DNA from 3 places in the Pseudoalteromonas sp. S327 genome. Region 3 is predicted to be linked to each of the others. Evidence: predicted binding sites of a transcription regulator. Region 3 holds the regulator's gene; each other region holds the start of a gene.
What was found. Region 3 encodes sigma-54, which starts transcription at its own class of promoters, with help from an activator protein. Its sites were predicted from a motif close to GTTGGCACGNNNNTNGNNT; they were not measured.
Positions count from the first base shown of each region.

Region 1: dps (DNA starvation/stationary phase protection protein Dps) is a predicted target of sigma-54. The motif match lies at 3,434-3,452, and genes of this name have one in related genera.
Region 2: CWB60_RS16680 (BON domain-containing protein) is a predicted target of sigma-54. The motif match lies at 2,500-2,518, and genes of this name have one in related genera.

Region 1 covers NZ_PNDP01000023.1:6,868-14,778, reverse strand. The annotation lists gene CWB60_RS08075 (PA0049 C-terminal domain-containing protein) at 1-1,031, opposite strand, end outside; gene CWB60_RS08070 (alkaline phosphatase PhoX) at 1,238-2,605, shown strand; gene dps (DNA starvation/stationary phase protection protein Dps) at 2,855-3,370, opposite strand; gene CWB60_RS08060 (nucleoside-binding protein) at 3,980-4,759, shown strand; gene CWB60_RS08055 (DUF2189 domain-containing protein) at 4,849-5,628, opposite strand; gene CWB60_RS08050 (hypothetical protein) at 5,901-6,287, opposite strand; gene CWB60_RS08045 (mechanosensitive ion channel family protein) at 6,536-7,369, shown strand; gene CWB60_RS08040 (catalase) at 7,600-7,911, shown strand, end outside.
Region 2 covers NZ_PNDP01000055.1:43,610-51,520, reverse strand. The annotation lists gene CWB60_RS16700 (hypothetical protein) at 1-39, opposite strand, end outside; gene CWB60_RS16695 (DUF8426 domain-containing protein) at 36-1,184, opposite strand; tRNA gene CWB60_RS16690 (tRNA-Ile) at 1,328-1,404, opposite strand; gene CWB60_RS16685 (YqaE/Pmp3 family membrane protein) at 1,674-1,832, opposite strand; gene CWB60_RS16680 (BON domain-containing protein) at 1,898-2,464, opposite strand; gene CWB60_RS16675 (LiaF domain-containing protein) at 2,782-3,438, shown strand; gene CWB60_RS16670 (VOC family protein) at 3,509-3,925, opposite strand; gene suhB (inositol-1-monophosphatase) at 4,377-5,180, shown strand; gene CWB60_RS16660 (substrate-binding periplasmic protein) at 5,234-6,043, opposite strand; gene CWB60_RS16655 (GGDEF domain-containing protein) at 6,060-7,850, opposite strand.
Region 3 covers NZ_PNDP01000033.1:47,699-55,609, forward strand. The annotation lists gene CWB60_RS10475 (HPr family phosphocarrier protein) at 1-158, opposite strand, end outside; gene rapZ (RNase adapter RapZ) at 199-1,044, opposite strand; gene CWB60_RS10485 (PTS sugar transporter subunit IIA) at 1,064-1,516, opposite strand; gene hpf (ribosome hibernation promoting factor) at 1,521-1,808, opposite strand; gene CWB60_RS10495 (RNA polymerase factor sigma-54) at 1,836-3,335, opposite strand; gene lptB (LPS export ABC transporter ATP-binding protein) at 3,405-4,130, opposite strand; gene lptA (lipopolysaccharide transport periplasmic protein LptA) at 4,127-4,675, opposite strand; gene lptC (LPS export ABC transporter periplasmic protein LptC) at 4,665-5,219, opposite strand; gene kdsC (3-deoxy-manno-octulosonate-8-phosphatase KdsC) at 5,216-5,767, opposite strand; gene CWB60_RS10520 (KpsF/GutQ family sugar-phosphate isomerase) at 5,768-6,739, opposite strand; gene CWB60_RS10525 (calcium/sodium antiporter) at 6,742-7,710, opposite strand.

The DNA of each region.
Region 1 (7,911 bases), on a different contig from region 3:
GAATTTAGCGCGTCACGCAGGCGAATACTACGATACGATATTTCGTTAGACAAATAACCACCTCCGCCGCCATTTACCGCAACACTGTTTTTAAGCGCGCCGTATGAGCCGGCTTTAAAGGTTTTATTAAGTGTAGTTACTTCGCGGTTGTCGATTACTTTATATGGGCCTTTGGCGTTTTGCATGGCGCTTACTGGTAGGCTAAATTTTACAAACTCATTACCAGGTAGTGGGCGGCCATTTAGCTTGGGTATAACAGGGCTTGTTTGCGTACCACCGTAGACAATATTGGCGTTATCTGGCGCGGTTACGCTGCGGCGTTTACCAGGAAAGTGCTCTAAATCAAACTCGGTTCTGCCCATGCTAACCGTTACAACCATGTCGACGTTATTAAGTGCGTAGTAGGGGGCAAGGAGTGATTCTATTATACCTTGGTCAAAGTCTTCGTAGCGTACTGGTACCATAACCGTGTTAATTTCGGCGCTAACGCCATTGTAATTAATAACTTGGCCGTCGAGTAACAATGCGGCGACCCCAGATGGGTTACTTTGGTTGATATTTTTGTCGAGTAAAAAAGGGTCAAATCCGGTAAGTATAATTTTTTTATCACTGCCTGATGAAAAAGCTAAATCGGTGCGGCCTCGGCTGCCCTCTTCAAGCATGCTTAGCAGCGTATTTATTTGCGCGTCAGATAGCTCAACGTTAGCTGCGGTTGTACGTATTATTTTGCTTGAAAGCAAGCGCGCCCAGTAAAGTGCTCGGTCGTCGTAATTGTTAGTTTTAATAATGCGTTGCTTAGCGCTTTCCCACAGCTCAAAACTATAGGTTTGAATGAGCTGCTTTGCCTCTTTAAAGTTATTGAGCGCTTTAAACTGTTGCTCAAAGGTGGTTACTTCTTTATTAAAGGCGTTTAACACAGTGGGCATAGCTGTTTGTGCTTTGCTGATGCGTTGTTCTTCAACGGTGAGTGGATTACTTAAAGCTGCGAATGAAGAGGCAATTAAGCTGGTTGCTAGTAATACTTTGATCATGATACTCCTAATTAAGCCGTTGTTATTTGAGTAACTTACTATCCTACTATTAAACAGTGAGGGCAATTATTTAAAGTTGAATTAACTGATATCTGATACGGATGGAATGTTACATTATTACATTTTGATGAATTTAGCAAAGCGCCGCACTTCTAGCGGGTTATTTCCTTTACTATAGATTTAATAAAAAACACGGGTATAAAATAATGGTTTCTAGAAGAGAGTTTTTATTTAGTGCAGGCTCGCTTGCGTTTATTGGCTTATCGCGCAGCGCAATGGGTAACGTTGCTTTACCTGAAGTAACGACTAAGTTGCCAGCTTATGGCCCATTAATAGCCGACCCTCAGGCCTTATTAGATTTACCTAAAGGCTTTAGTTATCGGGTTATATCGGCACTTGGCGATAAAATGGATGATGGTTTAGACGTACCCGACCGTGCCGATGGCATGGGTTGTATTGCATTAGATAACGAGCGCGTAGCCCTTATACGTAACCATGAGTTACAACCTAAACACATTAATAAAGCGTCTGATTTAATTAGTAATCACAAAACCCCCTTAGCCTATGATTCATTTAAAAATGGTGTAGCTTTGCCTGGGGGCACTAGCCATATAATTTATAACGTAAAAGAGCAAAAGCGCGAGCAAGAGTATTTATCGCTGTGTGGCACAATAAGAAACTGCTCAGGCGGTGTAACGCCGTGGGGCAGTTGGCTAACCTGCGAAGAAACCGTTATGGATAAAAGCGATGGCTTGTCTCAATCTCACGGCTACATTTTTGAAGTACCAGCCAGCGCCAAAGGCTTAATTAAGCCTGAGCCATTATATGATATGGGCCGCTTTAATCATGAAGCCGCAGCAATAGACCCACAAACTGGTATTGTTTATTTAACTGAAGATAGAGGCGATAGTTTGTTTTATCGGTTTATTCCTCATCATCGCGATAAGTTAAATAAAGGCGGCACATTGCAAGCGATGGTAATTAAAAACCAGCCTCAGTTTGATAGCCGAAATTGGGATTCACCAGCCATGCCATTACACAGCGACCTTTTAGTTGAATGGATAACGCTCACAGACCCTAAAAGCCCAAATGATGACCTACGTAAGCAAGGTTATAAAAAAGGTGCAGCCTTATTTGCAAGAGGAGAGGGAATACATTGGGGTAAAAATGAGCTTTATTTTTGCTGTACTAATGGGGGCAAAAAGCAGTTAGGTCAGGTAATGAAGTACACACCTTCAAAAAACGAAGGCACTGAGTTAGAGCAAAATGAGCCTGGTAAAATACAACTATTTGTAGAAAGTACAAACGAGTCGTTATACAACTTTGGTGATAATTTAACGGTAGCACCTAACGGGCATTTAATTGTATGTGAGGATCAATACACAGACACGGTGAATAACCATTTACGCGGAGTAACACCTAAAGGAGAGGTGTATAACTTTGCTAAATTGCATGCGCAAACAGAGCTTGCTGGGGCGTGTTTTTCACCTGACGGGCAAACCTTGTTTGTAAACGTATACATGCCAACTAAAACGTTGGCTATTACTGGTCCTTGGGATAGTTTTAAGCTTTAAAGTGGTAAAAATGCAAACGCTTAGTATAGGTATGCTAAGCGTTTGCATTTTAACAATCCTTGTAGGTTTACCAAATCCGTTAGCAAGCTTTGATCATCCTTGGTGCATTTACTACATCCTTTATGTAATAAGCAACGGGTCCTTGTAGTTTGCACTTCATCCTGTACCTACTTATGTAACGTATCCTTGTATCTTTACTAGTCCTTTAACTCTTATTAACACTCCTTGTATGGCAAAGTGGGTAATAAATTAATGATTTAGTTTACCTGCAGACGATTCAATGTGTGCACGTACAAACCATTGAAACTGTTCTAAGTCACCTAGCTGGCTAGTGATCATATCTTCTGATACTGGGTCTAAGTCAGACAGCGTGCCAATGGCTTTGCGGTGGTCGGCGTTTACGCCACTGTATACTTTGTCTAATGCACCTAAATGCTCTACTACAAAGGCTTTACCTAATGAGTATTCTTCCCATGTGCGGCGATCTACAATTGACTTAGGTGTACCTTGTGGCGTACCGCCTAATGTAGCAATCCGCTCTGCGATGGTGTCGGTCATTTCGCGAATAGCATCGACTTGTGGGTCTAACATTTCATGCACACCAATAAAGCTTGGGCCTACTACATTCCAGTGAATATGCTTTAAAGTAAGTTGTAAGTCTAAAAGCGCTACGAGTCGGTTATCGAGTGTTTCAATTGTTTTTTTTGCTGATTCGTTATCCATACCTGGGGCTGTAAATTCAATTGGGTGTTGTGAGTTACTCATAATGTCTCCCGTTGTGTAATTTGTTGTATGTAGCCATTGCTACCATTTAACTTGCAATACATGAAGCAAAGCCTATGCCTACCAAGTTTGCTTACTTAAGTTGTTGATATTTAATGTTTTATTTTCATTGGGTACGTAGGGTTAAAAAAGGAGAGACATAGAATATGAATTTTATGCACTTATTTTTGTAAATTGTGCACAGTAGTAAAAAACTATGGCTGTTTATCGAAAGAGTTGAAATTTGTTTATGCTCAATAAGGCATAGTCTGTGTAATACAGCTACCTAATGTGCTTAGCCTTACAATTCACGCCGTTATTAAATTGCCTTTAAAGCTCACCTTAATATTGCATGCGCTACAACCTCTAAATAAAACCCAGTAAATAAGCTAAGCAAGGGTATACAAAATATAAAGGTGCTTATTTATTACCTGCGTAATGATTAATTCAGGTGTTTTATACAGGGCTAACGCTGCTCTTTTAAAGTCGCGCTACTGGGCTTTACTGCTTAGATTTTAAAAATCAGCCTTTGTACTTATTTAATCTCTTTAGTTGGTGAATGCTCACTGATATACTCCCGCCGCATTTTAATTGGGGTTATGTAAATAAATCATGAATTTTTTAAAAACACTGTTTACAACATCTATACTGCTTTTGTCTCACTCAGCACTAGCAGCAAATTGGAGCGTCACACAGCTTCACACAAATTTTGGCGATGCCTTAAATCCCTTTACCGGGGAGTCGTCATTTACACGCACCTACACCATAGAGCATGCCTCAGAGCATGACTTAGGTGATAACTACTTTTTTATCGACTTTTTAAACGACAGCCTTAGTGATGGTTTTCAAGATACGGGTATATATGGCGAGTGGTACACAACACTTAGCTTATCAAAAGCCTTTGATACCTCTGTGCGTTATGGTGCAATAAAAGACACAGGTTTAGTGTTTGGTATAAACGCCGGTGAAGAGGGGTTAATGAAATATACCCCAGGCATCAAGCTCAGCTGGGATGCCCCAGGTTTTGATTTTTTAACAACTACATTTGCAGGTTACATTGATGCCAACGGCGGCGTGCAAAAAGATCAGCTAGCCAAGCAAGACAACAGCATTTTTATAGACCTTGCATGGGGTGCACCTTTTACACTAGCTAGCCAAGCATTTTATTTTACCGGCCACGTAGAATATATTTCTGGACGTGATGACGAACTAGGCAATAAAGTTAATGAGTGGTTGCTTGCTCAACCCGCTGTGCATTGGGATGTAGGGCAAAACTTTAATTTAAACCCGCAGCAGTTAATGGTAGGGGTAGAGTGGCGCTATTGGTACAACAAGTTAGGGACTAATAAAATAGAAAACCAGCCCTTTTTACATGCTATTTGGGTATTTTAAGCACAGCTTGCTTTGCTAGGCTGATAAAAAAATAGCGCCTTTTGGCGCTATTTTTAGTCAGTGTGGTTGGAACTTTAAGTGGTTGGTTGTTACTCGTAACCACGAGGTTTTTTGGTTTTAATAACTGCAATATAAGCATGCCAACTGGCGTAACTAAGCAAAGGCATAATTACAATAAAGCCCGTGGCGCCGGTAGCAAAACCAACAGCTACCAATAAAAATATACAAATTGACCATACCACCATAGCGGCAAAGTTAGTTTTTACAGCGTTCATAGAGCTTATTACAGCGGTCATAATATCTACTCGGCGCTCCATCATTATTTGTGGAGCAAAAGCAGAAAGCGAAAATACAGTCACCAGTAATACCCCTCCTATTATGCTGCCTAACGTTAAAAACGCCGATAACTCTTCAAAGGTGGGATTGGCGTGGCTAGGATATAAAGCATGCACAAGCGCGGCTAAACGCATCCAAGCAATCATGATAACCATTAGCATTATTGCAAAGCCCCATTCGCCTACTGGGTTTCTAAACATCGACTTTATAGAGTGGCTAAGTGTGGGTTTATGACCTTTTTCAAGCTCCCATGCTACATCGTAAAGGCCTGCCGCAAAGGCTGGGCCTATTAATGCAAACGCCACGGTTGCAGGCAGTATTACTAAATATGTACCTGTAAACATTGCCCAGTAAACAATAGCAACAGGAATAAGGGTAAATATTACCCCGTAAATAAGGCTCAATATGGGCGCACGGGTCATGTCTTTAAATGCCAGTGCTAGCCAGTGAAAAGCCGCAAATGTGTTTACCTTATTGCATTCAATGCAGCGGGCAAATTCAGAGTGTTTATTAATCGTATTTGTTGTTGGCATAACAACGCTCCTTAACAAGGTGTCTCTTAAAGGTTTAGAACACATTGGCTTTATTTACAAATGTAAGGGCTGAGTAAAATTAGAGATTGAATAATTAAAGAGAAATTTTTAATTATTGGTTATCAATAACTTAATTTTTTTGTTTATAGGTAAAGCTATACGAATGAAAAACTTGAATTGTTCAATAAGTAGTCGGTTTATTTTGTGTCATGTCTAAATTAAAGAATTATTGTAGCCCAAGTAGGTAGGCTACAACCGTAAACAATAATAAGTTAGATCATTTCAGCGTCGATGTGACGTATTAAGTTTGTGACCCAATTTACATACTGACGGTGAATTTTTTTGCCATTGTAATTAAGGTTTTTAGAGCTAACGTAACTAACACTATAAGCAGTTTCATCGAAGTTAATTGCAACTGTTAGTTGGTGAGTTCTAATGTTCAAAACACCATTAATTACTCCTGCAGATTCAGGTGTACACTCCCACCCTAGTTTTATACAGGCTTTAACTATCCCTTTTTCGATCTGTTGAAGATCGCTATTCGTTGAAGAAATTTTTGGAATTGGATGGTCCTCAAAATTTTTAACTGGGACAGTTGTTGTGCAGCCTACAAAGAAGGTAAGTGCGGAGGCCATAAGTAGAAGGGAATGTTTTTTCATAATAGTCCTTTTTAATATTTAGCGAGCAGTAACCTAACTGCTACACGAGATTTACAGGTGCAATTATCGGTAAATTTACTTTTTAAAACCAGAGGTAATTTGTATTAAAGGATTATTTAAATTTAAAACGTAATAGAGCTGCTTTATATAAAAATACAATATAAAACTCGTAGGCAGGTTAATAAAAAGTTAATATAAAGTGTTTTGTATGCTTTTGTATTTACAACCAGTCTAACAGGAACAATAAAATGGATGAGATAATAAATAATATTGATGTAAATCAGTATTTGCCGGCAGCAGTAATGTGGGCAACAAATATTCTAATGGCAATTGTTATATTACTAATAGGCTTATGGCTTGCGGGTAAAGTGCGCAATATGATTATTAGTTTATGCCATAAATACACTCACTTTGATGACACGCTGTTTCGCTTTTTAGGCAGTATGGCGCGCTATGTTATTTTAGCGTTTGTATTTATTGCCGTGTTAAACCGCTTTGGTGTGCAAACAGCTTCAATAATTGCGCTATTAGGTGCGGCAGGTTTAGCTATTGGGTTAGCGCTGCAAGGTGCTATGTCTAACTTAGCTGCAGGTGTAATGTTACTTATATTTAGACCTTACAAAGTAAACGACTTTATTGAAGCCGCAGGGCGCTTTGGTAAAGTTACCGAGGTTGATATGTTTACAACTATTTTGCAAACGTTCGATAATCAGCAAGTTATTATCCCAAATAGCCAAATTTGGGGAGCGCAAATTATTAATCACTCGCATCACCCTATTCGTGGCGTAGATATGCACTTTGGTGTGGCATACGATGAAAACACCGACGCTGTTCGCAAAGTTATTGATAGCGTGCTTGAGGCTCACCCACACATACTAAAAGACCCTGCTCCTTTTGTTGAAGTAGAAACACTAAACAACAGCTCGGTAGACTTTTTAGTAAGACCTTTTTGTAAAGGCGAGCACTACTTCGAAATTTTATACACGGTGCCAGAGCTGATTAAAAAAGCCCTTGATGAAAACAATATCGAAATTCCATTCCCACATCGTAAAGTTATTTTAGTTAACGAGAATAAAGATTAAGGCTTAAGCCTAAGAGCACTTTTTAAGTGCTCTTTTTTTGTCTGAAAAAGTTACACGCCTGTGTAATTTTTTCTTTTATAAATTACCTCAAATACTACTTTTTTGTCTGTATAGCCCTTTTTTTACTAGGTTGGATGGCTGGTCTTTATTTTGCATTTGCATAGTCGCTTTTAATTTAAAGCCCATAAAAACTATCGACCCATTAAATCAAATTGTATGAAGGACTAAACATGGCTGAATCATTTAAATACTCAGGCAATAAAGGGCATGGTGGCGAATTACATCAAAAGGCTTCTGATGAATACCCAACGATGACCACCGCGCAAGGGTGCCCTGTTAGCGACGATCAAAACTCATTACGTGCAGGCAAGCGCGGCCCAGGTTTATTAGAAGATCATGTAATGCGCGAAAAGCTGTTTCACTTTGATCACGAACGCATTCCAGAGCGTGTGGTACATGCCAGAGGCTACGGTGCTCATGGTTATTTTGAAACCTACGACACGCTTGAAGATTTAACCTGTGCTGATATTTTTCAGCGCAAA
Region 2 (7,911 bases), on a different contig from region 3:
GAATAAAACTGATGCACATACCCCCACTAATAGGGTCATATTCCAGTGTCTCCGTCAGCTTTTACTTTTGGGAAAGTGATCTCTTTTTTACCGTCCAATGTATCTTCACTAACTTGCTTTATTGACTTATTAGGTTTATCAAGACTGGCTTTAATACTAGCCTGAAAGACATCAAAGTTACCTTTTCCTGTTTCTTTCATTTCTTTAACAGTCTGATTAATTGCAACTTTTTGTTCTTCAGTAAACTCTTCACTCGCTTCAACATTTACACCGAACAATCCTCCTAATAACACGGCAAACACAGCAAGCTTTGTAGCCTCACCTCCAACGTCACTCCAAATATTGCCAGGTGATAAAAAAGAGTTTTTAGTAACCAATGAAAACTCATTATGGATTCCGGAGTAAATATATTGCTCTTCAATCTCATTAAACAAATTTCCATCAAAGTCCTTACTAGCTATTTTCGTAGCTAACAACTCTAACTTCTGTATAGTTCTTTGGAATTCAGTAACATTGAATTGACTGATTTTGTTTCTTTGATCAATTTTAGTAGAAAAATATAAGCGCCCGTTCTGTAAAAAAATACTATAAAGCCAATGCGTGAAAAGCTCTGAATTATCTTCACTGATAGAGAAAAGCGTTTGACTTGGTCCTAAGCTAGGCTTAATTGGCTTAGGTATCGTTTCTCGATTTCTAGGTGATTCCCATTCTACATTTCTTCGTAATTTATATTTCAATATTTTAGAAGAGTAGCCAGAGCCATCTATCAACAGGGCTTTTAAATCACCTTCTTCAATATATGCGTCTGACTTAATTGTACCTACTAAAACTTTTGAAGAGTTAAGTGTAATTACAACATCACCCACTTTTAGATCATTTATAAAAGTTTTAACCTGGGTTACAGCTGATGTTATTTGTGCAGACTCTTTCCTTGCTTCTTCGTCTGTCAATATTTTATCAGATGCCTCATCTTCTTGAGCTCTATTTTGGTCTAGTTCTGATTTTAGCGCTGTAAATATATCCGAAGGCTCAACTGACTTGATAACTCCTTCTTCTTTTATTACATCATCAATATGACCTAAAGCAACTACGCTATTTTGCATAAAGTGCCTAAAGTAGACAGCATCATTGCCTGGTCTGATAACCCAATATTTTATGTCATTTGCCACTGTATGAAGTTTCATTTGTTCCCTTTGGTCATTTAAGCGCTAATTTTAATTACATCACATTAAATATTAACTATAAAGCTTTGCTATACTAAAAGTAGCACAGAGGTAGCACAGGGTAATTTTTGTTAGTAGGTGTTTACTTAGGAAGCTTGTAAAAATGGTGGCCCCTCCCAGACTTGAACTGGGGACCTAACGATTATGAGTCGTGTGCTCTAACCAACTGAGCTAAGGGGCCAACTTTGTATAACTACGAGGTAGTTAATTTTTGAAGCGTTTAGCCACTGAGCGACTAAAGCGGGTTGCAGTATAAAAAGTTTTTTAAGGCTTGTCACTAGCAAAAACCTTTATTTTAACAATCAGTAAGCTGACTGCTTAAATAGTAATCTTTTTGCATGCGAATAGGCAGGGAATAACAGAAAAATAAACACAGAAGTATGTAAGCCGCTTTTTTACAATTTTAATAACTATAAAAAAGTGGCCGGCTCACATTGAACACACCACACATTATTTTTTAGCAATAATGTAGATAGCGTGAATTAAACCAGGGAAGTAACCCAGTAAAGTTAGTAAAATATTTAGCCAAAAGTGCATACCTAAACCAACTTGTAAAAATACACCCAGTGGCGGTAATAAAATCGACAGTATTATACGAATGATATCCATGATATAGCTCCTTTAAAAATGACAAGCAAAAAGCCCAGCTAAGCTGGGCTTTTTAGTATAGTGTATTATTCAGCAACAATAGTTAGTTCATCTACTACGTCACGAACATCTTCAGCATTTTTAGCAATTTTTACTGCTAACTGCTTTTCAGCTTCTGTTTCAACAGAACCTTTAAGTTTTACTATACCGTTGTCGGTATCAACGTCGATATCTGTACCGTCAACTTCTGAGTCAAATAAGAAACGTGTAGTAATTACTGTGGTGATTTTAGCGTCAGTTAAGTCGTTATCGTCATCATCCATAGTGTCACGATCTTTGTCGTCCATATCCATGTTTTTCACAACAGTTAGGTTGTTTTCTACATCAGATACGCCATCTAGGCTAATTACAAGTTCTTCAGCTAGCTCTTTATCAAGGTCGCTGTTTACTTTACCTGTAAGTACTACCTTGCCATTTTTTACATCAGTGTTAATGTCAAAGTTGTTTAGATTAGTGTTCATAAGAAGCACTGTTTCTGCCTTACCATCAATCCAAGCATCTTTACTTTCATTTTCCCACGTGCCCGCTTGAGCACCCATAGCTGTAGTACCTAGAACTAAAGCCGCAATCATAGATTTGTTGAATGTTTTCATAATCTTTCTCCTTTTGATTAAAGACACTTTTATATATGCGAGCTTTAGGCCAACTTTATTAACACTTTAAATTCATGGAGTTAACTATTTCATTAGGTATAAATAAAAATACCTCCGAGTAAACATTTACAGGCTATTAGGTAAAACTTTCTTAAGTGGTGAAAATAACGATTATATTGCTGTTTTGGTTAATCTATCGTTAATATAATAAATTAAGCGGCGCTACTAAAACAATAAGCCATTGATATATAAATAGTTAATTTTTGGTACACCACTTGCTATGTACAGTGGTAACTCATATAAAAAGGATTATTCCCATGTCTGTAAAAATTGAAGACCGCCCAATAGAGCAAGTTCGCGAACAAGTGATAGACCAACTTATTTATAACTACAGCCATGGCGTTATTTCAGCTGAAGCCTTTGAAAGGCGCTTAGACAGTGCAATGGAAGCAACCGAAAATACTGCGTTACTTAATTTAGTAGAGGATTTAACCCTTACTACAGATACCCAGTACAGTGCTCAAAAGCAAACGCAATTTGCCCCTAACTACAGCGCCCAACAAGCGGATGAAGAAAACTTAACACTGCGAAGCATTTTAGGCTCAAGCGAGCGTAGCGGCCAATGGGTGGTGCCTAAAGATATTTACATTCAAAACTATATGGGGTCGATTGTTTTAGATTTTACTGATGCTATTTTTGCCCACCAACATGTTACCGTGCATGTAAATTGTATTTTTGGCAGCGAAGAAATTTACGTACCAGAGCACGTTAATGTAGTTTCTAAAATGTTTTGTATATTAGGTAGTTTTGAAAACAAAACGGTGTCGCTTAATAAGCGTCAAGGCCCCACAATTAACCTAGAAGGTAAAACAGTTTTAGGTTCGGTGGAGGTAAAAGTTAAACGCACCATTAAAGAAAAGTTTGTGAGTTTTGCTAATGATTTAAAGGCCCAGCTTGGGGTGAGTAATAAATAATACGGGTAAAAACACAATGGGTAGAAAAGCCATATTATGCGCTTTTCTACACCGTTAGTTACTGCCTATTTTATAAGTCGTTATTACGCTCGCTTGGAATGTCACTCATATACTGCACAAACTCAACCTCGAACCCGGCTGGGTCTAAGTAATATACGTTTTTTCTAAATGGGTTTTCTGCACCCTCTTTATCAATGCTAAATCCGGCGTGTTTTAAGCGCTGTATAACAGCGTCTAGGTTGTTTGTAACGTAGGCAAAGTGAGCCAGTCCGACTTGGTGCCCTGCCAAATCTCTGTTTTTATGCTCGCCATTATCGCTTATAGCAATGTAATGGTTATCGTCGCCAAAATGTACCCAGCGCTTAGGTTTGCCATACCAGGTGTTATGCCCTTCACTTCTAATTGACCAATAAGGAAAGGCTGCTTGGTAAAATTTAAGCATGGCATTTATATCGTTTACTACTAAATGTACGTGTTCTAATTTCATTATTATTTACCCTAGTTGAATGCTTAAACACAAGATAAAACCTCAAGCTAACTTTAGGTAAAGCACTTTTTTTACTTTTTAGTATTATTGGCGTGTATTGCCCTTGTAAGATTAATTTTTACAACAGTATGTTTGCTAGCAGGACGCGGAAGCTTTGCCTACATGGATGTAGGTAAGGAGCGTGAGCAGGACGCGGAAGCTTTGCTTCATGGAAGTTATTGAGCCCCCAAGGCTTCGCACTTCGCGCTGTGATTAAGTTGCCCTTCGGTTGAACAAATTTCAATCCATACACGCCAACATGTCTTAGATACGAATAAATTTACATGCATTTCAAGGCCGTACAAAAAACACACAAAAGTATTTGGGGTTTATTGTTTACTTTATGGCAAAAGTCGCTAAAATACGCCGGCTTAAATATATAAACGTTCTTTTACAACCCAAAGGTAATACCATGCATCCAATGTTAAACATTGCGGTTCGCGCTGCGCGCAACGCAGGCAAAATTTTACTTCGCGCAAGTGAAGATTTATCAAAAGTTGAAATTCAACAAAAAGGCACTAACGACTTAGTGACTAACATTGATAAAGAAGCCGAAGCCGCAATTCGTGATACAATTTTAAAATCTTACCCTGATCACTGCATTGTTGGTGAAGAACTAGGTGAGCACAAAGGCAAAGATGCAGATTACCAATGGATTGTTGACCCGCTTGATGGCACAACTAACTTCATCAAGGGTATCCCTCATTTCGCGGTTTCTATCGCACTTAAAGTAAAAGGTCGTTTAGACCAAGCTGTAATTTATGATCCAATTCGTGGCGAGCTTTTCACTGCATCTCGTGGTCAAGGCGCACAGCTAAACAGCAAGCGTTTACGCGTTACTAAAACCGTAGAATTAGCTGGTTCAATTTTAGCAACAGGCTTCCCTTTCAAACAAAAACATCACTTAGATGCATACACAGACGCGTTTAAAGCATTGTTTACACAAACTGCTGATATTCGTCGTGCAGGTTCTGCAGCGCTAGATATGGCGTATGTAGCTGCGGGCCGTGTTGATGGCTTTTTTGAAATTGGTTTAAAACCGTGGGACACAGCAGCAGGCGAGTTACTTGTAAAAGAAGCTGGCGGCATGGTTGTTGATTTTGCAGGTGGCGTTAACTACAACAATAGCGGTAACATTATTTGTGGTGCACCTAAGCTTACGCAAGCAATTATCCGTGAAATTCGCCCAGTATTACCTGAAGCGTTACTTCGCTAATAAAGTGCATGTAACCCTATTATAAAAAAGGAGCCTATGGCTCCTTTTTTGTTTTAAAAGTAAGGGTTATCGAGCTTTAGCTCCGTGGTATAACCTTTTGTAAAAGGGAGAGAGTTTATGTCTTTTGCAAAATACTCATCAAATAACGCATCAAACTCTCCGCTGTTTTGCATGTTTTGCAACCCAAGCTCTATGGCTTGCGCTAAAGCTGGCTTACTACTTACAACAAAATAATAAATACCGGTGGGATAACTAATAAATAAATTAGGCACAATAACTAAGTTACTCTGCGCATTGGCAACAAGCTCAGAATTAACTTCGATAAATGAGCGAGGAAAGTAATCAATTCTGCCACGGCTAGTAAGCGTAAACATAGCTTGATAGTTACTCAGCGGCCTTACATGTAAGCCGTTATAGGCCATTATTTTTGTATCTGGCCAATCATGCCCTTGCACTGCCGAGAGCTCACTTAATTGCGCCAAAGTGGTAATGCCTTTAAATTTTTCGACATTTTTTTTACTGGTTAATAAAACGCGCTTGCCTATAAAGCCTTTAAATAGCGGGACTTTAACGGCTATTGCCCGTGCCTCTCGTTCTGGGCTGCTCATGCTCCAATAAACATCTAACTCTGTTTTATCTAGCTCAATCAGGTCACGCTGTTGCTGTAAGCTCACTGGCTGCATTTTTATGTCTACAGGATAATTAGCCCGCTCTAGGGCTCGTGTTAATAGCTCACTTAGGTATTCTTCACGGGCATTTTGCACACTTTGCTTTTGAGCAACATTAACAATTTCTACCCCTTGCACAAAAAAACTAACCGCAAATAAAGCAAATCCACCAACAACTACTTTTAATGGCAACATAATAATTACCTATTTTTTATACCACCTGTTTATTCTCTGGTGCTAAGCGCACTACGGCAGGCGCAGGCTTTCTGCGCTTACAAATAAACAAATAACTATGGCGATATCGCTTAGCCTCTTTTTTAGCATCTGTTGCAAGTGCTGCAACTTGATGGCTGTTTTTACATTCTTGTAAGTCGGGCTCCACAAGGCCAATTGATAACGTAAGTAAAGGTACAAATTGCTTTTCTCCCTCACGATTTGTAGCCCAGTAGCCTTTGCTCTTAATGTGCTCAGGCGTAAAAAAAGTGCGTGATTGCAGTTCAAACTGCTCAATTATGGTATTACAAATATACACAGCATCTGATTGGTCAAACACAACCATAAAGTCATCACCACCTATATGTCCTACAAAGTTAGCACTGTTTTCGCATGCTTGCACGGTTACATCTGCCAATAATTTAATCACACTATCGCCACTGGCATAACCGTATAAATCATTGAACTGCTTAAAGTGATTAAGATCTATATAGGCAAGCGAAAACGCACTTTGTGAGCGTAACCTTTGCTCTATTGCCTCATTAATGGCTACATTACCAGGGAGCATGGTGAGTGGGTTAGCATGCTGGGCGTGACGAATTTTTTCTTCTGTTATATGCTTTAAAATATCACGCAATGGGGCAAGCCCTAGGTAACGTTTATTTCGGGTGATCACAATATGGCGGCGAATATCAAAGTCTTGCTCTGTAATTTGCTGACTCACGGTATCAAGAAGTTGGTTTTCATCCACCACTAAAGGTTGTTTATCCATAAAGTCGGTTACGGGGCACTTGTCGTAAAGTGCATGGCCATAGGGCGCTGCAAACACCTCAGTGAGCTGATCTTTATGTAGTAAGCCAACCGGTTGGCCGGCTTTATTTAAAACCGCTAGGCTCATCACGGCTTTGTCTTTTTCGAATAGCTTGTGGGCGTCTTTGCAACGGGTTTCGCTGTCTATTGCTTCTTGTGTAACAGCAAGCCAGCCAATCGCTATTGATTGATCAAACGTATTGCTTGGCTGTTTAAAGTTTAATGCTTGTAATTGCTCTGAGCTGTAATCAAGGCTTGGATTTGAGTTTGGTTTTTCCAGTAAAAAACCTTGTACGTTTGCTATGCCTAAGCTTTCAACATAGGCAAGCTCTTCTACTCTTTCTATGCCTTCGGCTATTACTGCGGTGTTTGTTGCTTTTGCGAGTACCGTAATCGATTTTAAAAACTCTTTTTTAACTTCGCTTTCATCGCAATGATCAATAAAGTAACGGTCGATTTTTACAAAGTCGGGGCATAGTTCAGACCACTGTTTTAAACCCGAGTAACCAGCACCTAAGTCGTCAATGGCAATGGTAAAACCCAGCTCGCGGTAGTGTGCAATTGTTTTTAATAATAAAAAACCATCGTCGACCTTTTCTTGCTCTGTTACCTCAATCACCACGCGGTTTGCTGCTAAGCCAAACTGCTCTATTAAGTGCAAGGTTTCACCTTTTGGGTGGCAAGGGTCAAGCAAGGTTTTAGGGCTTACATTTAAAAATAACTTACCGTTTAGATTAAGCTTTACAAAGTTTTCAATTGCTTTTGAGCGGCACAATAACTCAAGCTCTGAAATTAAAGCGTGCTCACTGGCCGCTTCAAACAGACGGTTAGGCATTTCCAAAGGGCTGTTTTTAGGCCCTCGACTTAGCGCTTCGTAACCTATAATTGTTTGATTAGCTATATCAAAAATAGGCTGAAATAACGTGGTTATTTCACCGTTACTTAAAATGTACTCTAGTACTTTGCGCTGCATCGTCACTGCAAAACCTGATTGTCGTTTAATAGGGGCATTAAAGTAGCAAGCCTGTATGACAATTTTA
Region 3 (7,911 bases):
AGCATTAAAGCCAATACGCTGTCGCCTGCGGCTTCTTTATCATCTTGGTGTAAGGTGATTTTAGCATCAAACTGCACAGCTAATTGCGCAAGGACCGTTGCCGCTCTGGCGTGTAAGCCTAATTTATTTTTTATTAAAAATGTGTCTTCACAGCGCATAAATTACTATACCTAAACTGAACAGGTTATTATTTTAAGGTTACTTTTCTTGCTCACGATGACGAATTTTGACATTCGGATGCGTCATAGCAAAGCTCTCACCAATGGCTTGCGCTAAATAAACCGAGCGGTGTTGACCACCAGTACAGCCAATTGCAATAGTGAGGTAACTACGGTTATTACGCTCTAAGTGTGGCAACCAAGTTTGTACAAAGGTTTGAATTTGCCAAGTGAATTTTTGGACTATGCTGTGATTTGCCAAAAAATCTTTTACTGGTTGATCAAGGCCCGTAAGCGGTTTGAGTTCAGGCTCCCAGTGGGGGTTTGGCAAAAAGCGAGCATCAAAAACATAATCAGCTTCTTTAGGTATGCCGTGTTTAAAGCCAAACGATTCAAACGTTACAATAAGTTGCTTATCTTTTTTACCCAGTATTTTTTCGCGAATTGACTCTGCTAATTGGTGCACACTTAAATCGGTGGTATCAAGCATAAAGTCAGCGCGCGTTACGAGCCCATCAAGCAGTTCTTTTTCTTTTTTTATTGCTAAATCAAGCGGCAGCGAATCGATGGATAAAGGGTGTAATCTGCGTGTTTCTGAAAAACGTTTGATCAGTGTTTGATCATCACTATCTAAATAAAACAGTGTGGGTTTAGCAAAGTCAGGAAGGTACTCGAGAATATCGTTAAATTCGTCTTGTTCTTTGGGGATATTACGAACATCTATACTAACGGCTATTTTGTCATAGTTATCTGAAACACTTCGCACTAAAGAGGGCAGTAAGTTGACCGGAATATTATCTACGCAATAATAGCCTAAATCTTCAACCACGCGTAAAGCAACCGACTTACCTGAACCAGAACGGCCGCTTATGATAATTAACTCCATTTATAGCCCTTAATATTTACTACGATTGATCAACAATTACTTGATACAGCTCAGCATCGGTTTTAGCACTGCGCAGCTGTTTACAAAATTCTTTGTTGCTCAGTTTATCAGCTATGGTTGCCAGAGTCTTTAGGTGCTGTTGGTTATCGCCATCTGGTACGATGAGTGCAACAAAAATATCAACAGGGCAGTTATCAATAGCGTCAAAGTTAACAGGCGTGTCGCTAACAAGTACTAAAGCCAGCGGCTCTTCTACGCCACCCATTCTGCCATGAGGAATGGCGATACCCCGGCCAATACCAGTACTGCCTAGCTTTTCTCTGCTTGCCAGCGCATTAAGAATATCTTGTTGTGGTAAGTAGGGGAGCTTTTCATGAGCTAGCTCACTGATAAACTCTAAAATTCTTTTTTTACTACTAAAAAGGACCGCAGCTTTGCTGCAGTCCTGGCATACTAATGTACTTAATTTCATAATATTAGTGTCTAGCAAGCTTCTCTTTATGTTTTATGACTTGACGATCGAGCTTGTCAATCAACGAGTCTATAGCGGCATACATATCTTGGTGCTCTGTTGAGGCAAATAAATCTGCGCCACTTACATGAATAGTCGCTTCTGCTTTTTGGTTGAGTTTTTCTACATCGAGAATGACATGCACATTGCTAATATGATCTGAGTGCCTTTCTAGCTTTGCAAATTTATTATTTACATAGTCTCTAAGTGAATCAGTTACTTCTACGTGACGACCAGTTAGGTTTAGTTGCATAAGCATTTCCTCTTTGTTTTTTACGTCTTATATCAAACTCTTTCTCTGATTTGACGGTGGAATAGCTAGCGATTCACGGTATTTTGCTATTGTGCGTCTAGCTACTTTAATTCCTTGCTCTGCCAATATATCCGCAATTTTACTATCACTCAATGGTTTAGCTGAGTTTTCCGCGGCAATTAGCTTTTTAATTAGGGCACGTATTGCGGTTGATGAACACTCACCGCCGTTTTCAGTGCTTACGTGGCTTGAGAAAAAATACTTAAGCTCAAAAATACCACGTGGCGTATGCATATATTTTTGCGTAGTAACACGCGAAATTGTCGATTCATGCATTTCTACCATTTCAGCAACATCGTTTAAAACCATTGGCTTCATTGCTTCTGGGCCATGTTCAAAAAATGCCTGTTGCTGTTTTACAATACAGTTTGTTACCTTAAGCAGCGTGTCGTTTCTGCTTTCAAGGCTTTTTATAAACCATTTAGCTTCTTGTAAGTGAGAGCGAATAAATTGGCTATCACCACTTGATTTTACGGTACGTGACATAGCCGCGTACTGACTATTTACGCGTATTTTTGGCATGCTATCTGGGTTTAGCTCTACCACCCAGCGGCCTTTTATTTTTTTAACCGACACATCCGGTATTACATACTCCGACTCTTCCCTTACTATTGTATCTGCAGGTTTTGGGTTGAGGGTATGTATTAGGGTCATGACCTCTTTAAGCTCGTCTTCTTTAAGCTTAGTCTTTTTCATTAATGTACGATAGTCGCGTGCCGCTAATAGATCAATGTGATCGGTTAAGATCATTTTAGTTTGTTCTATAAAAGGGGTGTCTTTATCAAACTGGTTTAGCTGAATACACAAGCACTCTTGTAAACTGCGCGCGGCTATACCTACAGGGTCAAATAACTGAATACGCTTTAAAACGGCTTCTATTTCGTCAAGTTCAACTTCAACTTCGTCATTGTTTTCTTGGTTAAAGCTCTCTAAAATTTCTTCGCAACTTAGCGTTAAAATACCCGAGTCATCTACAGCTTCTACAATGGCAATAGCAATGGCTTCGTCAGTTGGGCTAAAAGGAGTAAGCTGAAGCTGCCACATTAAATACTCATGTAGCGTTTCAGTAGAGGCACCTTGATAAATAGACTCATCTTCCGGCATTGGGCCTGAGGATGCCGCAGGGGCTGCGCTCATGTACTCATCCCAGGTTACATCCATTGCCATATCATCGCTAACGGTGTCTTTATTTAAAGCTTCGCCACTGTCTTGCTCGTACTCGCTGGTTGTATCGTCAGCCGATGCGCTTACGGTTACATCATCCGTATCTGCTTTTTGTTCATTTTTTCCAGCCGACTCTTCCGTGTAATCTTGCTCTTCTACTTCTAATAGCGGGTTGCTATCAAGTGCTTCTTGTATTTCTTGCTGGAGATCCAATGTACTGAGCTGCAGCAAGCGAATCGCTTGTTGCAATTGTGGAGTCATTGTAAGTTGCTGGCCCATGCGCAGCTGTAATGATTGCCTCATGTATCTCTAACAATCCTTTTATGTTGTTATAATTAATATTAGCAGATGCTTGTAGGTGTGGCTTAAATGTTACAGCCTAAATTGCTCGCCTAAATAAACATCGCGTACAGTTTTGTCATTTAATACGTGTTCTGGGGTACCAGATGCAATTAGCTCCCCATGAGAAACAATGTAGGCTTTTTCACAAACATCAAGGGTTTCTCTTACATTGTGATCGGTAATTAATACGCCAATGCCACGGTTTTTAAGATGTTCTATTATTTTCTTTATATCTAACACTGAAATCGGATCAACACCAGCAAAAGGCTCATCCAATAAAATAAATTTGGGGTTCGCTGCCAGTGCTCTGGCAATTTCTACACGGCGGCGTTCACCACCAGAAAGCGCCATACCTTGGCTATCGCGAATATGCTGAATACTAAATTCATCAAGTAAGTTGTTGAGCGTTTCTTCTCGCGCGGCTTTATTGAGCTCTTTACGCGTTTCTAAAATAGCCATTAAGTTTTGATAAACTGTCAGCTTTCTAAATATTGATGACTCTTGCGGCAAATAGCCAATGCCTAAGCGGGCGCGGCTGTGCATAGGTAATAACGTAATGTCGTTATCATCAATAGAAATTTTACCTTTGTCGCTAGGTACTAATCCTACAATCATGTAAAAGGTGGTGGTTTTACCTGCGCCATTAGGGCCCAATAAGCCAACAATGCTGCCGGCTTCTACCTCAAGGCCTACATTTTTTACAACTTGGCGGCCTTTATAGCTTTTTGCTAATAGTTCTGCTTTTAAGGTGCTCATGGTTGACCTTCGTTACCTGTTTTTTCTTTAATTTTTGCTTCAACAGGCACTAAAATTGTGTGGACACGATCCGTGGAGTTTTCGTCTTTTTCTGCGCTAATAAGCTGCTGCTGCATATCGTAGGTAATACTTTTAGCATTAATTTTTTGACCGGCTTGTGCGACTTCAGCATCGCCAACAAGCGTTAAAAAGCGCTTTGCTACGTCGTAACGTACTTCGTTTGCACTGGCGCTCATTACGGTACCATCGTCTTGTTTTTCTTCGAAGTAGGCTGGGCTGCCAGTGGCAATAAGGAGTTGTTTGTTATCCCCTAAGTCTTCACGTTTATGTACTTCAAGTCGGTCGGCTGTAATTTTGCGATTACCATGCACAATTTCGACGTTCTTTTCAAAAATACCTACGTTTTCTTTAAGTTGGCCTTCTTGACGGTCTGCACTAATAGAAATTTGATTTGCTGGCGGTTGAGCAGCAGGCTCAGCAGCAGAGGCGCTAAATGCAAGCATTAGCGATGGGATAATAAGTATTTTAGTGAGTTTATTGGTCATAATATATTGTTCGCGTATGGTTAATTAGTTTTATTACTTCGGTTTTTAAATCGGCTTCAAGGCCTTTCCCGACAATTTTTAAATTAGGCCCAGTGACAACCACTGGCTGCTCAGAGCGCATTGTTAGCGCTTTAATGTCGACTTCGATGTTATCGGCATTGATGTTATCTATCATGGCGTTATCAACTAAATTTTTAGCAACCACATTGCCTTCTAAAATAAGTTGTTTATCTTCGTAAAGCGTTGCTTCGTCTGCATTTATTCGCCATGTTTGCTTTTCGTTATACAAGGTGAAAATAGGTTTTTCAAAAAATGTAAAACCAAGCTGTTGGTACAGCTCCATTTTAGCCGCAGTGACTTTATGGCTTATTTTGCCTTGCTCGTCATAGGCTGTTTGCTTAAGCTCTATAGCGGTGTAATCGGGCTTTGCAATTACTTCAGGTTCTTGCTCTGGCGCTACATTAGTTTGGGTAAAATAAGGGTACCAAAGCCAAACCATACAGCCGATGAATAACGCACTGAGTATAACGCGTGCTGCATTCATGAACTGGTGCCTTGTGTTGTAAGCGCTATGCCATTCTCTAGCATAAGTAAGTCTGTGAGCTCTCTAACGGCGCCAAAGCCGCCAGGCATTTGCGTAGTGTAATGCGATAAGCGCTTAATAAGCGGGTGCGCATCGTTTACTGCAACGGCAAAGCCAACGCGCTCCATTACTGGCATGTCAGGACCATCGTCGCCAATATAGGCTATTTGTTCATCAGTTAACTTTAAAGTGTTTTTGAGTTCTTGATAAGCAATAAGTTTGTCTTCTTGGCCTTGATAAATGTGCTGCACGGTTAAGCTGCTCATGCGAGTTTGCACTATTTCTGAGTGACGCCCCGTAATGACCGCAACTTCAAAACCGCTATTGATCAGCGCTTTAATGCCAAAACCATCTTTTGTATTAAATGCTTTTAATTCTTCGCCTTGGTTACCGAGGTAAATTCGGCCATCAGAAAATACACCATCAATATCGCATATGAGTAGTTTTACTTTTTTGGCGCGTGCTTTGGCATCATCGCTTAGCGGTTGATAGAGATCTTCAAATTGCATTTATAATACTCCTGCTTTTAAGAGGTCTTGCATATTTAAGGCGCCTATTGGCTGGTTTTTATCATTGACAACAATTAAACCATTAATACGTTTATTTTCCATTATGTTTAGGGCTTCAGCTGCAAGTATATCGGCCGTGGCAGTTGTGCATGATTTGGTCATAACCTGGCTAATAGCGGTGCTATGTATATCAACTCTTTGCTCTAAAATACGGCGTAAGTCACCGTCGGTAAAAAGGCCTGCAAGCTGTTGATTGTTATCTACAATAGCGGTCATGCCCAGCCCTTTGGCTGACATTTCTATTAACGCGTCTTTAATTGTTTGCGTTACACCTATAATAGGGGTGTTTGTGCCGCTGTGCATTACATCTTTTAAAGTGAGCAACAATCGTTTACCTAAACTGCCACCAGGGTGAGAGAGTGCAAAGTCATCGGCGGTAAAGCCGCGTGCTTCTAAAAGCGCAACCGCCATTGCATCACCCATCGCTAAAGTAGCAGTGGTACTTGCTGTAGGCGCTAAACCTAATAAACACGCTTCTTGTTCTACTTTTATGCATACGTGCACATCGGCAAGTGTAGCCATAGTAGAAAGCGGGTTACCCGTCATCGATATTATTTTTGCACCAAGGCGTTTAAGCACCGGAATAATATTAAGTACTTCGCTGGTTTCGCCCGAGTTTGATATAAGCATAACCACGTCATTTTTGGTTATCATGCCTAAATCACCATGGCTTGCTTCGCCTGGGTGAACAAAAAAAGCAGGGCTGCCTGTACTTGCAAGGGTAGCAGCAATTTTATTACCAATATGGCCTGATTTACCCATGCCAATAACAATAATCCGGCCTTGGCAATCAAACATGAGCTGACACGCATTATGAAAGTTTTCGTCAACATATTGTGTAATATCAGCAAGCGCTTGGCGTTCAATGTTTAATACGCGTAAACCTTGCTCTATAAAATTTAGTTGTGCCATTGTTACCCTACTTGACTAAAAATATAACCTTGGTACGCCAAAAATGCGATGAGTAATAGGCCACCTTCTACTCTATTGATACGCTGAGAACCTCTAAAGTTCAATGACATAATAATAAGCGCAAGCGTAGCACCTAACATAATAAGTATGTCGCGGTTTGCAAGTGACGGGTCAACCACTGATGGGTTAATAATACCTGCAAGCGGTAATACCGCTAAAATATTAAATATATTTGAGCCCACAATATTACCTAGGGCTAAATCATCTTCGTTTTTAAGTACACCCGCTACAGAAGCTGCAAGTTCAGGCAAGCTTGTGCCAATGGCGATAATGGTTAAGCCAATAACTAAGTCGCTTAAACCAAAGTATTTAGCAATATCGACTGCTGAACCAACTAAAAAGTGTGAGCTAACAGGCAATAAAACCATGCCGACAATTAGCCATAAAACGGCTTTTTTAGTTGGTACATCGTTAGGAACCTCATCGCAGGCTTCTGAAACGAAAGGGTCATCTTGATTTTTTGCGCGCAAAGAAACCACAATCAAGCCACCAATAAACACAGCAAATGCGACTAGCAACGCCACCCCTTCGGTAAGTGAGAAGTAGTTGTCTGAAAATACATACCACGTAGCCAAGGATACCAGCATAACAAGCGGCATTTCGCGTTTTAAAGTGCTTGATGACACACTCAAAGGGCGTAGCAGCGCAGTAATACCTAACACAAGTAAGATGTTTGTTATATTTGAACCTACCGCGTTACCAACCGCTGTGTCGGTTTTATTTGCCAAAGCAGCCGAGGCCGATACCATCATTTCAGGGGCCGAAGAACCCATAGCAACAACCGTTAAGCCAACAATTAAAGTAGGGACTCCAAAGTTTTTAGCAAGCGCTGCCGCACCGTATACAAATCGGTCGGCGCTCCACACAAGTGCAGCAAAACCAAGAATTAAAATAACAAACGAGGTAACCATTATGTTAAGCCAGATGTTCAAAATACAGATGGCGCGAATAGTAACAAAAGCCAACATGAAAGTATAAGCAAAAGAGCAGGGTCTACTATTGCAGTGCGTGAATTTTATGCGCTTAAGCAAAGGTTAAGGCAATTTACTTCAGCCTTAGAGCGCTTTTTGTAGGCGTATTACAAAATCTTACGAATTGTTTTTTCCATCTTG